Regions from separate parts of the Pseudoduganella rhizocola genome, predicted to be linked through region 1. Evidence: predicted binding sites of a transcription regulator. Region 1 holds the regulator's gene; the other holds the start of a gene.
What was found. Region 1 encodes sigma-54, which starts transcription at its own class of promoters, with help from an activator protein. Its sites were predicted from a motif close to TGGCANGNAANCTGCTTT; they were not measured.
Positions count from the first base shown of each region.

Region 2: ACJRPG_RS08675 (EDSAP-1 family PEP-CTERM protein) is a predicted target of sigma-54. The motif match lies at 4,244-4,261, and genes of this name have one in related genera.

Region 1 is NZ_JBJQIK030000011.1:93,656-101,541, forward strand. It holds gene ACJRPG_RS21065 (monovalent cation:proton antiporter family protein) at 1-1,618, opposite strand, end outside; gene ACJRPG_RS21070 (KpsF/GutQ family sugar-phosphate isomerase) at 1,716-2,738, shown strand; gene ACJRPG_RS21075 (KdsC family phosphatase) at 2,738-3,277, shown strand; gene lptC (LPS export ABC transporter periplasmic protein LptC) at 3,287-3,880, shown strand; gene lptA (lipopolysaccharide transport periplasmic protein LptA) at 3,902-4,453, shown strand; gene lptB (LPS export ABC transporter ATP-binding protein) at 4,456-5,211, shown strand; gene ACJRPG_RS21095 (RNA polymerase factor sigma-54) at 5,215-6,684, shown strand; gene hpf (ribosome hibernation-promoting factor, HPF/YfiA family) at 6,755-7,114, shown strand; gene ACJRPG_RS21105 (LysR family transcriptional regulator) at 7,166-7,886, opposite strand, start outside.
Region 2 is NZ_JBJQIK030000003.1:311,877-319,762, forward strand. It holds gene ACJRPG_RS08655 (glycosyltransferase family 4 protein) at 1-37, shown strand, start outside; gene ACJRPG_RS08660 (class I SAM-dependent methyltransferase) at 1-774, opposite strand, end outside; gene ACJRPG_RS08665 (XrtA-associated tyrosine autokinase) at 783-1,565, opposite strand; gene ACJRPG_RS08670 (XrtA system polysaccharide chain length determinant) at 1,567-3,093, opposite strand; gene ACJRPG_RS08675 (EDSAP-1 family PEP-CTERM protein) at 3,251-4,192, opposite strand; gene ACJRPG_RS08680 (N-acyl amino acid synthase FeeM domain-containing protein) at 4,406-5,152, shown strand; gene ACJRPG_RS08685 (FAD-binding oxidoreductase) at 5,152-6,777, shown strand; gene prsT (XrtA/PEP-CTERM system TPR-repeat protein PrsT) at 6,774-7,886, opposite strand, start outside.

The DNA.
Region 1 (7,886 bases):
GCATCAGGCTGCCCTCCATCAGTTCCGGCACCACTTCCGCGGCCCCGGCTTCCTTCAGCCGGTCGAGGTCCGTGTCGTCGTGGCTGCGCACAATCACCGGCAGGGTCGGCGCCAGTTCGTGCACCAGGTGCAGCACCTTCAGCGCGGAAGGCGTGCTGGCATAGGTGATGACTACGGCGCTGGCGCGGTAGATACCCGCCGCCACCAGGCTTTCACGCCGCGCCGCGTCGCCATAGGACACGTTGGCGCCCGCTGCCTGCGCCTCCTGTACCCGCGTGGGATCGAGGTCGAGCGCATGGTATTCGATGTCTTCTTCCTGCAGCAGGCGCGCGAGGTTCTGCCCGCTGCGGCCGAACCCTGCCACGATCACGTGCTTCTTGGTGGACATGGTGCGCGCTGCAATCTTGGTCAGCGTCAGCGACTGCATCATCCATTCGTTGGCGGAGAACTTGAGCACCAGCTTGTCCGAATGCTCGATGAGGAAGGGCGCCAGCAGCATCGACAGCACCATCGAAGCCAGCACCACCTGGATCACGAACGGGTCCACCAGCTGCACGCCGCCCACCACGTTCAGCAGCACGAAGCCGAATTCGCCCGCCTGCGCCAGCGCCAGGCCGGTGCGCATCGAGGTGCCGTCCGAGGAGCCGAACAGCTTGGCCAGTCCGGCAATCAGCGCAAACTTGAGCAGCACCGGGCCGGCCAGCAGGATCAGCACCAGCCACCAGTTTTCGAACACCACCCGCACATTCAGCAGCATGCCCACGGTGATGAAGAACAGGCCGAGCAGCACGTCGCGGAAAGGTTTGATGTCTTCTTCCACCTGGTGCTTGTATTCGGTCTCGGAGATCAGCATGCCCGCCACGAAGGCACCCAGGGCCAGCGACAGGCCGGCGCGCTCGGTAATCCAGGCCGCGCCCAGCGTCACCAGCAGCAGGTTGAGCATGAACAGCTCCTGCGAGCGGCGCTTGACGACGATGGTGAACCAGCTGCGCATCAGCTTCTGGCCGATAAAGAGCAGCAGCACCAGCACGATCACGGCCTTGCCGCCGGCCCAGGCCAGGGTTTCCACCAGGTTGTCAGGATTGCGCGCCAGCGCGGGAATCAGGATCAGCAGAGGCACCACGGCCAGGTCCTGGAACAGCAGGATGCCGATGATCTTGCGCCCATGGTCGCTTTCCAGCTCCAGGCGCTCGGTCAGCATCTTCACCACGATGGCGGTGGAGGACATGGCCAGCGCGCCGCCCAGCGCGAAGGAAGCCTGCCAGCTCAGGTGGATGGAGGGCGGCAGCGCCGCGGCAATGAGCCAGCCGAACAGCATGGTGGACGCAATCGTCATGCCTACCTGCGCCATGCCCAGCCCGAACACGATGCTGCGCATGGCCATCAGCTTGGGCAGCGAGAATTCAAGGCCGATGGAAAACATCAGGAACACCACGCCGAATTCGGCCAGGGTGTGGGTGGCGTGGCTTTCTTCGGCCAGGCCCAGGGCGTGGGGGCCGATCAGGATGCCGACCGCCAGGTAGCCCAGCATCGGAGGCAGGTGCAGCATGCGGAAGGCGACAACGCCCAGCACGGCACTACCCAGTAAAAGGAGTGTCAGTTCAAGTGGCGAAAACATTGATCTGGGTCTATCCCTGGCTCTAGTCGAGTTGGTTTCAGGTCGTTTATAACATCTGGCAAGTTTTTTGCTTTACCAATTCGGCTATACTTTCGGCATGAGTGTAACCCATGAAAAAACAATGCTGAAAGATTTTGATGCCACAACCGCAACACGCGCCCTGCAACTGGCGCGCGAGGCCCTGCAGATCGAGGCCGACGCGCTGACCGAGCTGCACGCGCGCCTTGCCACGGACGAGAGCGTCGGCAAGGCCGTCACGCTGTTGCTCAATTGCAAGGGCCGCGTCGTGGTGTCCGGCATTGGCAAGTCCGGCCATATCGGCCGCAAGATCGCCGCCACGCTGGCTTCGACCGGCACGCCGGCCCTGTTCGTGCATCCGGCCGAAGCGGCGCACGGCGACCTGGGCATGGTCACGCCGGAAGACGCCTTCATTGCGATTTCCTATTCCGGCGAGAGTTCGGAGCTGATGGCCATCCTCCCGGTGGTCAAGCGCATGGGCGGCCTGGTGATTTCCATGACCGGCAACGACAATTCGAGCCTGGCGCGCCTGGCGGACGTGCACCTGAACGTGTCCGTGGCCAAGGAAGCCTGCCCGATGAACCTGGCGCCGACCGCCAGCACCACGGTTACGCTGGCGCTGGGCGACGCGATCGCCGTCGCGCTGCTGGACCTGCGCGGCTTCAAGGAAGAAGATTTTGCACGGTCGCATCCGGGCGGCGCCCTGGGCCGCCGCCTGCTGACCCATGTGCGCGACGTGATGCGCAGCGGCGACGCCGTGCCGGCCGTTACGCCGGACACCACGCTGCCGGACGCGCTGCTGGAGATTACGCAGAAGGGCATGGGCATGACCGCCGTGGTGGACGCGGAACGCCGTCCGCTGGGCGTCTTCACCGACGGCGACCTGCGCCGCCTGATTGACAAGGTGCAGGATTTCAGCAAGGTGGTGATGCGCGACGTGATGCACGCCAACCCGCGCAGCATCGGCCCGGACAAGCTGGCCGTGGACGCGGTGGCCGTGATGGAACAGCACCGCATCAACCAGATGCTGGTGGTGGACGGCGAGGGCAAGCTGGTGGGCGCCCTGCACATCCATGACCTGACCCGCGCCAAGGTGATCTGATGAGCGCCGCCTTCAACCTGGACAACGTGGCGCGCGCCGCCAAGGTCAAGCTGATGATCTTCGACGTGGACGGCGTGCTGACCGACGGCAGCCTGCATTACGGCGCCGAAGGCGAGGCGCTGAAGACCTTCAATGTGCAGGATGGCCTGGGCATCAAGCTGCTGCAGGAATCGGGCGTGCTGACGGCCATCATCAGCGCGCGCCGCTCGCCGCAGGTCACGGCCCGCGCCAGGGACCTGGGCATCGAATTCGTGCACCAGGGCGGCCATGACAAGCTCACGCCCTTCAAGGCCCTGCTGGCGCAGCTGAACCTGGCGGAAGAGCAGGTGGGCTTCATCGGCGACGACGTGGTGGACCTGCCCATCCTGAGCCGCGTGGGCTTTGCGGTGTCGGTGCCGAACGGCCGGCCGGAAGTGCACAGCCGCGTGCACCACATCACGGAGGCGGCCGGCGGCAAGGGCGCCGTGCGCGAAGTTTGCGAATTCGTGATGCGCGCGCAAAACAGCTATGACAAGATCCTGAACCAGTTCATGGCCTGAGGAAGAGCGATGCGTAACCAGAGGACAGCCCACCGCTTCCGCGTCTCTATTGCCATGGCGCTGGCGCTGCTGTTCGCGCTCGGCAGCTTCTGGCTGCTGGAGGTGATGAACCGCAGCGGCGAAGAGCTGCAGGCGGACCAGCGCCTGAATGAGCCGGACCAGATCATCGAGCGTTTCAGCCTGGTGCGCATGACGAAGGAAGGCAAGCCGAGCTACATCATTTCGGGCGACAGGCTCACGCACCGGCCGGTCGATGATTCCTCGGAGATCGAGAAGCCGGTGGTGCGCAGCCTGTCCGGTGAGACTCCGCCGATGGATATCCGCGCGAAGAGCGCGCGCATCGACGACGATAACAGCCGCGTGGTCCTGAGCGGCGATGTGCAGATAGACCGCGCCGCCTCCGCCACTTCGCAGGAATTCCGCCTGCGCACGCCGGAGCTGACCATCTTCCCGGACGAAGACCGGATGGAAACGAACAAGCCGGTGCAGTTCCGCCTGGGGAATGCAACGGCGACCGCCAACGGCATGCGCGCCAACAATGCCACGAGCCAGCTGCAGCTGTCCGGCCGCGGCACCATGGTGCTGCCGCCGAAGGCGCGTTGAGCAAAACGAATGGAACAAACCATGAAAAAAACACTTCTTGCTGCAGCCCTGATGCTGGGCGCCCTGGGATTCGCCAGCGCCGAAAAGGCAGACTCCTACAAGCCGACTGAAATCAAGTACGGCACGCTGGACGCCGACGACGTGCGCCAGATCTACACCTTTACCGATGACGTGACGCTGACGCGCGGCACGCTTCTGATGAAGGCCGAGAAGGCAGTCGTCACCTACACGCCGGACGGCTACCAGCTGGCCACGCTGACCGCCGGCGGCGGCAAGCGCGTGAGCTTCCGCCAGAAGCGCGACGGTCCCGGCGACCAGTGGATCGAGGGCGAGGCCGACCGCATCGAATACGACGAGAAGTCCGAACTCGTGAAGATGTATTCGCGCGCCAAGGTGCGCCGCCTGGAAGGCAGCAAGCCGAGCGACGAAGTGCAGGGCGAGTTCATCTCCTACGACAGCCGCCGCGAGTTCTTCAGCGTGCGCAATACGAGTACGGGCGACAGCAAAACCGGCGGCGGCCGCGGCACCATGGTGCTGCAGCCGAAACGCACCGAGCCAGCGGCGGGGAAATAAGCATGGAAGCACAAAGCTGCGGCAGCACCCTCATCGTTCGCGGACTGCAGAAGAGCTACGGCAAGCGCCAGGTGGTGCATGACGTGTCGCTGCAGGTGGAATGCGGCGAAGTGGTCGGCCTGCTGGGCCCCAACGGCGCCGGCAAGACCACTTCCTTCTACATGATCGTGGGCCTGGTGCCGTCCGATGCGGGCACCATCGATATCAGCGGCACCGATATCTCCAGCCTGCCTATCCACAAGCGCGCCACCATGGGCCTGTCCTACCTGCCACAGGAGGCGTCGGTGTTCCGCAAGCTGACGGTGGAGGAGAATATCCGCGCCGTGCTGGAGATCCAGAAGGTCAACGGCAAGCCGCTGACGAAGGCGGAGATCGACGAGCGCCTGAACACCCTGCTGGCCGACCTGCAGATCGAGAAGCTGCGCGAGAACCAGGCGCTGTCGCTGTCCGGCGGCGAGCGCCGCCGCGTGGAGATTGCGCGCGCGCTGGCCACCAATCCGCGCTTCGTGCTGCTGGACGAGCCCTTTGCCGGCGTGGACCCGATTGCCGTGATCGAGATCCAGCGCATCGTGCGCTTCCTCAAGGAGCGCGGCATCGGCGTGCTGATCACCGACCACAATGTGCGCGAAACGCTGGGCATCTGCGACCGCGCCTACATCATCAACCAGGGCAGCGTGCTGGCCTCCGGCCGTCCCGACGACATCATCGCCGACGAATCGGTGCGCCGCGTCTACCTCGGCGAGCACTTCCGCATGTAAGCCATGAAACAGTCCCTGCAACTGCGAACCTCGCAGCACCTCGCGCTGACACCCCAGCTGCAGCAGTCCATCCGGCTGCTGCAGCTGTCGACGCTGGAACTGCACCAGGAGCTCGAACAGCTGCTGACTGAGAACCCGCTGCTGGAACGGCTGGACGATCCGCTGGACCGCTCCGTGCGCCTGCTGGCGGATGGCGCCATCGGCCAGGCGGCGCCCACGGCCACTGCTGCCGAAGGCCCGGCCAACGAGAACACGCCGCCGGCCGATGCCGCGCCTTCCGAGCCGGAACAGTATGAAGGCGAGGGCATCGCGGAAAGCGACGGCGACTGGTCCGACGCGGGCCGGTCGAAAGCGCCGGACGACGAAGATGCGCGTCCCCAGCTGGAAGCCGGCCACCACAGCCTGCGCGAGCACCTGATGGAACAGATGCGGGTGACGGTGCTGGAACCGCGCGACCGCGCGCTGATGGAATTGATCATCGACGCGCTCGACGAAAACGGCTACCTGGAAGAGAGCCTGGAAGAGATCCACGCGCGCCTGCCGGAAGAACTCGATATCGAAATCGAGGAGCTGCAAACCTCGCTCACGCTGCTGCAAAGCTTCGACCCCGTCGGCGTGGGCGCACGCAATGCATCGGAGTGCCTGGCGCTGCAGATCAAGCGCATGCCCGGCGTCCCTCTGGTCACTCGCCGCATGGCCCTGTGCATCGTGGAGAAGCACCTGGCCTGGTTCGCCCAGCGCGACTTCAACAAGCTGAAAAAAGCGCTGGACTGCGACGACGAAGACCTGCGCGAGGCGCAGGCCGTGATCCGCCGCTGCAACCCGCATCCGGGCGCTGCCTTCTCTGCCGATGCGAGCGACTATGTGGTGCCCGACGTGGTGGTGAAAAAAGGCCGCAACGGCTGGGTCGTTACGCTGAACAACGACGTGATGCCGCGCCTGCGCGTGAACGCGCTGTATGCCAGCCTGCTCAAGCAGGGCAAGGGCGAATCGCAGATGAACGCGCAGCTGCAGGAAGCAAAGTGGCTGATCAAAAATATGCGCCAACGTTTCGACACAATTTTGCGCGTTGCACAAGCGATCGTTGAGCGGCAGAAGAATTTTTTCTCGCATGGCGCGGTTGCCATGAGACCCCTTGTGTTGCGCGAAATTGCTGATACACTGGGTTTACACGAGAGTACTATTTCTCGCGTAACAACTCAGAAATACATGCTCACCCCACATGGGATGTTTGAGTTGAAATATTTCTTTGGTAGCCACGTCGCGACTGAAGCTGGGGGTGAAGCTTCCTCGACTGCGATCCGTGCGCTGATTGTGCAATTCACAGGAGCAGAAGACCCGAAAAACCCTTTATCCGACAGTAAGATTGCGGACATGCTGGGAGAACAGGGCATGGTGATTGCGCGACGTACTGTTGCCAAGTATCGCGAAGCCCTCAAAATCCCTCCAGTCAGTCTCCGCAAGTCCTTGTAGTGAATGGGCTCGTCTGAGCTTTACCGAGCGTCAAGAGCCTGTTGAGTTACATCATCTTTTAGGAGTGTGTATGAATCTCACCATCAGTGGACATCATCTCGAAGTGACCCCCGCGATTCGCGAATACGTCCAGAACAAGCTGGAGCGCGTGAGACGCCATTTCGATCAAGTGATCGACATTGCTGTCATCCTGAGTGTAGATAACCTCACCGAGAAAGAGAAAAGGCAAAAAGCTGAAATCAACCTGCGCATGTCGGGCAAGACGGTGTACGTCGAAAGCCTCGCGCAAGACCTGTATGCCGCGATCGACACCCTGATCGACAAACTGGACCGGCAGGTCATGAAGTACAAAGACAAAGTCCAGAACCACAACCACGATGCAATCAAGCATCGCGCCGAGGTCTTCGAATCTCCGGCCAGCGCCGCATAAAAGAGCGGCCTCACCAAAACAAGGGCGCATCCGGCGCCCTTTTTTGCGCCCCTATTCCGCCACCGCCGCCGCAATCGTGTCCCGCAGCCACTTGTGCGCGGGATCGCGGTGCACGCGTTCATGCCACAGCATGGCCATTTCGTAGCCCTGCACGGCTACCGGCGCCTCCAGCTGCTGCAGTTCGGGCGCATCGCGCAGCAGGCGCGAAGGCAGCATGGCCACCAGGTCGGTGGAGGCCAGCGCCGAGCGCAGGAAGAGGAAATGCGGCACCGACAGCACCACGCGGCGCGCGGCGCCCGCCGCCGCCAGCGCTTCGTCCGTGACGCCGGTAAAACTGCCGCCGCCCGGCGACACAATCGCGTGCTCCAGCGCGCAGAACTGCTCCAGCGTGGGGCGGCGTTTCAGTTTGGGATGCCCCTTGCGCGCCACCAGCACATAGCGTTCGGTGAACAGGGCACGGCGGCGCAGGCTGGGCGGCGCATCGGCGCTTGTCTGCAATGCAAGATCGATCTCCCCTTGTTCCGCCTGGCGCGCTAGACGGCTGAGCACGGCAGGCACGACGGCCAGCCGCGCGCCGGGCGCCGCCGCCCGCAGCCGGGGCAGGGCGGGCAGCAGGATGGCCGACTCGCCATAATCGGCCGCCGCGATGCGCCAGGTATTGCTTGCGCCGGCGGGATCGAAGCTGCCGGCCGGGCCCAGCGCCTGTTCCAGCGCCTGCAGGGCCAGGCGCAGCGGCTCGCGCAGCTCTTCCGCCCGCGCCGTGGGCTGCATG
Region 2 (7,886 bases), on a different contig from region 1:
GAAGCGCCCGGGCTGCCGTGCCGTGGAGGGCCGGTAGCGCAGCAGGGCCGCGCCTTTTTCGCAGTTCAGCATCTGCTGCTGCATTTCCGGGTACTCATTGGCCCAGCGGCGCAGGATCTCCTGCTCGTCCGGCCGTTTCGCATCGTCGAGGAAGACCGCCGCGTCCGGTGCCAGCCTGGCGAACAGGGCCGGACCGGCCGGGTAGCGTGCCAGGCGGCGCGTCGCCTGCGGCGGGCCGTCGATGGCGAGCATGTCGATGCGCTCGCCGGGCAGACCGGCGGTCTCATACCAGGGCCAGGTCGCGCTGCGGAACTCCTGGGCGGTGAGCGAGCTGTCCAGCACTTCGGCCCAGTCGGCCAGGCCATGCCGGGCCAGCTCGGCGCGCGTGGCCCGGGCGTAGTGGGGATCGTGCTCCAGGCTGTATACCTTGCCGCTGCCGTTCAGCTGCATGCAGCGCGCCAGCACCAGGGTGGAGGTGCCGCTGCTGCATTCGACCACGGTGCGAGGGCGTTCCGACAGCGCGTGCCGCGCCAGTTCCAGCAGGAAGTCGGGCGAGGCGGCCCAGCCGCGGGTCGCGGGCAGGCTGCGCCGCAGCCGGAGTTCGGTGTACAGCGCATGCAGGGCCTCCATCTGGCGGAACAGGGCGGCATTGTCCTGCCGGCCCTGGTCGCGCAGCTCGTGCAGCAGCAGGTGCACCAGCCGGGTCTTGTGCAGGGTGTAGCCGGTCAGCAGGCAGGCGAGCACGGCCAGCGAAAAGGTGGCAAGGGGCAGCATGGCGGGCCTTATTCGAAGTAGCTGTAGTAGCCGGCGCCCGCCGTGCCGGTCGCCGATTTGTTGCAGATGAGGTTGACGTGCCGGCAGGGCTCCAGCTGGCGCAGCGCCTCGCGCACCGAACCGTGCGTGGTGCGGCCCGCTTCCACCACCAGCACCACCTGGCCCATCTGGGCGGCCAGCACGCTGGCCTCGGTGGTGATCAGCAGCGGCGGGGAATCGAAGATGACGATGCGGTCGGGATAACGGTCGGCAATATCGTCCAGCAGGCGGCTCATGCTGCGGCTGGCCAGCAGCTCCGTGGCATGGCGGTTGCTGCGCCCGGCGGGCAGCAGGCACAGCGCCGGGATATTGGTTTTCAGGATCACGTCCGACAGGTCGAGGTCGTCATCCAGCAGCACATCCATCAGCCCGGCGCGCGCGGGCAGGCCCAGCACGTTCAGCACCGAGGGCCGGGCCACGTCCGCATCCACCAGCAGCACCGTGGTGTCGCGTTCCATCGCCATGCTCATCGCGAGGTTGATCGCGCAGTAGGTCTTGCCTTCACCGGGCAGGGAGCTGGTGACGACGATCAGATTGCCGTGCCGGATGGCAGGACCGTCCTGGCCGCGCGCGGCACGCAGCAGGGGCCGCTTGATGAGGCGGAAGTCCTCGGCCACGCCGGTGCGTCCGCCCATGTGCGTGACCATGCCCAGCTGCTGCAACTGGGCCAGGTTGATTTCGCCAAACTGCGGATCGGGCCCGAGCAGCACCGGTTCACTGTGCGGGGGAAGGTCGTCAAAGGGCATCATCATTTCACCGCATCATGGTAAAAGCCATCACGCCGCCGTAGGACATCAGCAGCCCCGCCACCCCGGCACTGAAGCCGATGCGGCCCCGCAGGCGCCGCACCTTCTGCGGCGCGGTCCAGTTCATCGACACCCCGCCCAGCACGCGCAGGCCGGTGGCGTCGCGCAGCTCGGCCGGATTGCGGTAGGTCGGGCGCACCTGGCTGATCAGCAGCGCCGTGGCGGCGCCGGCCGCCAGCGCCACTGCAAGCACCAGGCTGAACAGCAGGGGACGGTTGGGGCCGACCGGCCGCAGCGGCACCGTGGGCGGATCGATGATCTTGAAGCTCATCATTTCCGTGGTCGAGCTCAGGTCGCCGGACAGCTTGGCCGCCTCGCGCTTGCTGATCAGCTTTTCGTAGTTTTCCTTGTTGATCTCGTAGTCGCGGTTCAGCTGCGACAGCTGCGATTCCACCTCCGGCACGGCCTGGCTCTGGGCCAGCAGGTGCTGGTGCCGCATGCCCAGTTCGCTGACCCGCGCCCGGGCCGATGCCACCCGCGCCTCAGCCTCGGCCAGCGCCACTTTCAGCTGCTGCAGCATCGGGCTGTAGTTCTTGCCGGGGTCGCTGCTCGCCGTGCGCTGGCTGGCCTCCTGTTTTTTCCGTTCTTCCAGGATGGCGATCAGGCGCCGGGTGGACACGATATCGGGATGCTGCTCGGTATATTGCAGCAGCAGCGCGTCCAGGTTCTTGTTCAGTACCGAAATGCGTCCGTCCAGTTCCGGATTATCCGGCAGGGCCGGCGCCAGTTCGGCGCCCAGAATCGGCTCGTCGCCGCTGATCTGGGACTGGATGGCGGCGCGCGCCTGCTCCAGTTCACGCAGTTCGAGGCGGGCATTGTTCAGCGCATCATTCGACATCAGCACCTGTGCGCCATAATCGATGCCCTGGCGCGGCAGCAGGAAACTGTTCTTCAGCTTGAACTCCTTCACCGAGTTCTCGGCCGCCAGCAGCTTGTCCTCGTAGATCTTGATCTGTTCGTCGATGAACTGCACGGCCTTTTCTGAATCGCCCCGCTTGCCCTTGAAACTGCCTTCCACGAAGATGGTCAGCAGCGACTGCACCACATCGCGCACCATGGCCGGGTCGCTGTGGTTATAGCTGATGGTGTAGATGTCGTAGTTGGCGGTGCCGCCGATGCGGATTTTCGACATCAGCGTTTCCAGCGCCTGCTCGTGTTCGCGCGGCGTCGTGGCGGCCACATCCATGTCCACCATGCGCATCACGCGTTCGATATTGGGGCGGCTGAGCAGGGTGCGGCTCATGATGGCCACCTGCTGTTCCAGGTTCGGCACGGTGGTCATGCCCGCCAGCAGCGGCTTCAGAATGCTCTGCGTGTCGACGAAGACGCGGGCCGTGGTCTGGTAGTCGTCCGGCAGCAGCATCACCTTGGTCCAGCCCAGCGTTGCGACCAGCCACATCACCACCACCGCATACCAGCGGTATTGCCAGATTCCCTGCAGGCTGGAGAGTACCTGCTTGACGATGTCTTCCATATCCAGCCTCCCTGGTAAGGAACGGCGACCCTTAGGCGATTATATGGATCGGTCCGTTTGGTTCCATCGCTACCCGCCCGGCGTTTGTGCCACATCAAAAAAACGGCGTACCGCCACGCAGGGGACGGCACGCCGCAAGTGACGACAGCGGAAACCTTCAGCTCTTACGGCGGCGGCTCAGCAGGGACATGCTCAGCAGGCCGGCGGCAACGATGGCCAGGGTGCCCGGTTCCGGCACCTCCTGTTGCAGGGCATTGGCCAGCGTGTTGTGCTGGATCGTGATCTGGTAGGTGGTGCCGGCGGCCAGCAGCGGGGTGATCTCCGAGAAGGCGAAGGTGGTCAGCGCGGCGTTGTAGGTCGAGGTGCCCGGCAGGCCGTCGGTGCGGCTGACGATGCTCTGGCCGTTCAGTTCATTCGGTGCAAAGCTGAAGACCGACAGGCCGGTACTCAGGTCCAGGATATTGATGCTCCAGGACATGCGGGCATTCGCATTCGAGGTGGCGCCGGCGTCGGCCGACACGAAGGCCTGGGCGAACGGGGTCGCATCGAAGGCGATCGTCATGGTGTCGGACACGCCCAGCGCGAACTGGAAGGTGGTCGAGGTGCCGACGTCGGAGTTACCCGAGGCCACCGAGTTCATCGCCGTCGAGGCATCGGCGCGCGTGGTGGCATGGGCGCCTGCCGGGCCGCCGTTGATCGAAATGGACGAGCCCGTCAGATTCTGGTCCGCGTAACCCAGGTTGCCCGGCACAGGTGGCGGGCTGGCGAACGGCGTGAAGTTGTTTTCGGCCAGCGGAGGGCAGGGCGCGCCTACGCACTGGTGCGCCACATCCGGGGTGCTGCCGCTCAGGATGCCGAGCGAGGCGGCGCCGTTGGCGAACACACCGTTCAGCGAGGCCGTGGCATGCGCATCGTTGGTGCCGGTCAGCGTCGAGAAATCGGCATTGCTGAAGGCGGTGCCGTTCGAATGCAGCAGGCGGAAGTTGTTGATGTCCAGAATCGCGGAGGCGAAGGTCGAGGCCTGGGCGCTGCCGATGGCTGCCAGCCCCAGGGCCGCTGCAGCCGCCGTGACCAGCAGGCTCTTTTTAATCAGGTTCATGGCTCACTCCTTAATGGGGTTTCGGTCACCGACTGGCGCCGATGCCTTCTCTCAGCAGCATCCGTGCCAGAAAAATAAGATCAATGGAATCAATAGCTTGGAAAGAAGACGGCGCTGGCGTGCTGAGAAATGACAAAAACGCCGACATTTGCGGAACTTCCACTCAGCCATAGCGGTCGAACCTGTACCCCTCACTCAAAGCAAGGAGCCAACGTGCAGCCATTCGACGACACCATCATTTCCTTTGAAGCAGCCGGCAGTCTGCGGGACCTGGTCATTCGCGAAGCCCCAGAAGGCGCAACCAGCACCCACCCGATCGATACGCAGGTCTTCCATATCCGGATGGCCAGCACCGAAGGCCGGCGCGAGGCCGCCAGCCTGCTACTGAGGAAGATGTACGGTTGGCGTGGCTACGATGTCGAAGCCGATTCGAGCCACGTCATGAACCGCATCACACTGTATGCGGAAACCGGCGGCCATACCGTCGGCACCATGTCCCTGTGCCTGGACGATCCGGAACTGGGCCTGCCGGCGGATGAAAACTACCGCGACAAGCTGGACGAGCTGCGCGCCCAGGGCCGCCGCCTGTGTGAACCGTCCCGGCTGGCCATCGACAAGGACGTGACCAAGCGGGTGTTCGCCGCACTGATCCATATTTCCTATATCTACGCGCACAATATCCATGGGTATACGGACTATGTGATCGAGGTGAACCCGCGCCACGTGGCCTTCTACAAGCGCATGCTGGGCTTCGTGGACTTCGGCGGCCAGCGCAACTGCTCGCGGGTCAATGCCCCGGCCGTGCTGCTGCGCCTCGACCTCAGCTATATGGGCGAGCAGATCCGCAAGTTCGGCGGCCACCCGGACCAGCAGGGCAGCGAACGCTCCTTTTATCCCTATTTCTTTCCGCTGAGGGATGAGCCCGGTATTACGACGCGCCTGGTGCAGGGGCGGGACTGATGGCGGCGCTCGATGCCCTGCAGGCCTGGCGGGCGCTGCTCGGGGAACAGCGCGTGCTGAATGACCCTGCCACCCTGCATGCCTACGCGGCCAGCACCTCCTCGTGCAGCACGCGGCCGCTGGCCGTGATCCGGCCGCACAGCACGGCCGAGGTGCAGCAGGCGGTGCGCATTGCTGCCGAGCACAGCCTGCCCTTGTACCCGCTGAGCACCGGCCGCAACTGGGGCTATGGCGACGCCTGCGCGCCCACCGACGGCCAGGTGATCATGGACCTGGGCGGCATGAACCGCATCCGCGAGGCCGATGGCGAACTGGCCTATGTGGTCATCGAACCCGGCGTGACGCAGAGGCAGCTGTCGGATTTTTTACGCGACCAGCAACTGCCGCTATGGATGGACAGCACCGGCGCCGGGCCGGATACCAGCCTGATGGGCAATATCCTGGAACGCGGCTTCGGCCACTCGCCGTATGGCAACCGCTTCCAGAATGTGGCGGGGATGGAAGTGGTGCTGGCGAACGGGGAACTGCTGCAGACGGGCTTCGGCCACTTTCCGGGTGCGGCCAACCAGCGCGTGTTTCCCTACGGGATAGGGCCTTATATCGACGGCATCTTCACGCAGTCGAATATGGGCATCGTCACCGCGGCGGGCCTGTGGCTGATGCCGAAAACGGCCGCGCTCAGCCATTTCCTGTGCAGCGTGGCCGAGCACGCGGCCATCGCGCCCGTCATCGATGCGCTGCGCCCGCTGCGGCTGGATGGCACCCTGCGCAGCATCCTGCATATCGGCAACGACCTGCGCGTGCTGTCCGGCGGCACCGTCTACCCGCGCGAGCGGGCGGGCGGCGCGCTGCCGCTGCCCGATGCGCTGCGGCGCGAGATGCGTGCCGCAGCCGGCATTGGGGCCTGGACCGTCTCCGGCGCCCTGTACGGCAATGCCGCCCAGATTGCCGCCGCGCGCTCGGCCTTGCGCAAGGCGCTGGCGCCCACCGCCGCCAAAGTCCGTTTCATCGACGAACGCAAGCTCGATATCGCCGACCGCATTGCGGGCCTGCTGGGCGGCAGCGCGGCGGGGCGGCGCCTGAAAGCGAATGTGCAGCTGGGGCGTTCGCTGCTCGACATGAACCGCGGCATTCCGAACGGGCGCTTCCTGGCCGGCGCCTACTGGCGGCGGCGCGCGGGGCTGCCGCCGGACTTTCCCGAGCATGCCAATCCGGCCCGCGACAACTGCGGCATGCTGTGGGTGTCGCCGATCTTGCCGATGCGCGGCGCCGACCTGCTGCGCCTGCACGCGCTGGCCGAGCCCATCTTCCACGAGCACGGCTTCGACCTGTTCGTCACCTTTAGCATGATCAACGAACGTGCGCTGGGCGGAGTGCTGACCGTGGCCTACGACAAGGAGGATGAGGCGGAAACGCAGCGCGCCCGGCACTGCTACCGGGCGCTGTTCGATGCGGTGATGCAGGCCGGCTACATTCCCTACCGCGTGGGCCTGCAGTCGATGCCGGACCTGGATAATGGCGACGACAGCTACTGGCGCGTGGTCGGCCGCATCAAAGGCGCGCTCGACCCGCAGGGCCTGCTGGCGCCGGGCCGCTATTCGGCGCGAGGCGGGGGCCGCGGCTAGAGCGTGGCCAGCAGGGCGCGCACCTCGTCCTGCCGCTTGAAGTCCTGTTGTGCCAGCAGCTGCTGGCACTGCTCGCGTGCGCCCTTGCGGTCGCCGGTTTTCGCCAGCGCCTGCGCCAGCCGCAGCCGGATATCCCCGGCGGCAGGCGCCTGCACGATGGCCTTGCGCAGCAGCGGCAGCGCCTTCGCGGCGTCGCCCTTGAGCAGCAGTACGGCGGCCAGCGTGTCGGCCACGGCCGGATTGGCGGGCGCCAGCTTGTAAGCGCGTTCGGCATGCGCCTGGGCCCGCTCGTCCTTCAGCTGCACATAGCACCAGGCCAGGTCGTTGAGGGCGATCACATTGTCCGGATCGCGCCGCACGATCTCCGCGTACTGCTCGCTCGCTTCACCCACAATGCCTGCCACCAGCAGGGCGCTGGCGAAGTAGGTGCGGGTGGGCAGGTCGGCCGCGTGCTGGTCCAGCCATTGGCGCATGCCTTTGGTTGCGGCCTCCTTGTCGCCGCTGGCGAACCGGGCGCGGTGCAGGGCAATCGCCATCGGGCCGGATGGCGCCAGGCCCATGGCATGCTGGTAGCGCTGCACGGCTTCCAGTGCCTTGCCCTGTACCAGCAGCACATCGCCTTCCAGCTTCGCCCCCAGGGCCTCGCTGCCCGGCCGCTTCTCCAACGACTGCGCCAGCGCCGCAGCCTCGCCGAAGGACTTCTGCTCGATCAGCACGCTGCTCAGCAGGATCGCCGCCTCGCCGTGCCCGGGTTCTGCGCGCAGGGCCTTGCGCAGCGCTGCCGCCGCCTCCGTCAGCTTGTGCTGGTTCAGGTACAGGGTGGCCATGCGGAAGGAGGCCGTTGCCGAGTGGCCCGGGAATGCGGCCAGCTTGCTGTAGCTGTCCAGCGCCGACTCCACCTTGCCGTTGTCGGCCTCGGCCTGCGCGAGGAGCGCCAGCGCCTCGGCGCTGGCCGGATTGGTGGCGTGCAGCTTCTGCGCCAGCGTCAGCGCCTTCAGCTTGTCGCCGGTGCGCAGGTGGTAGTTGGCCAGCAGCACGGCAGGCGGCACCGCGTCCGGCTGGGCCTGCACGGCGCGTTCCAGCCACTGCACGGCCACTGCAGGCTTGCC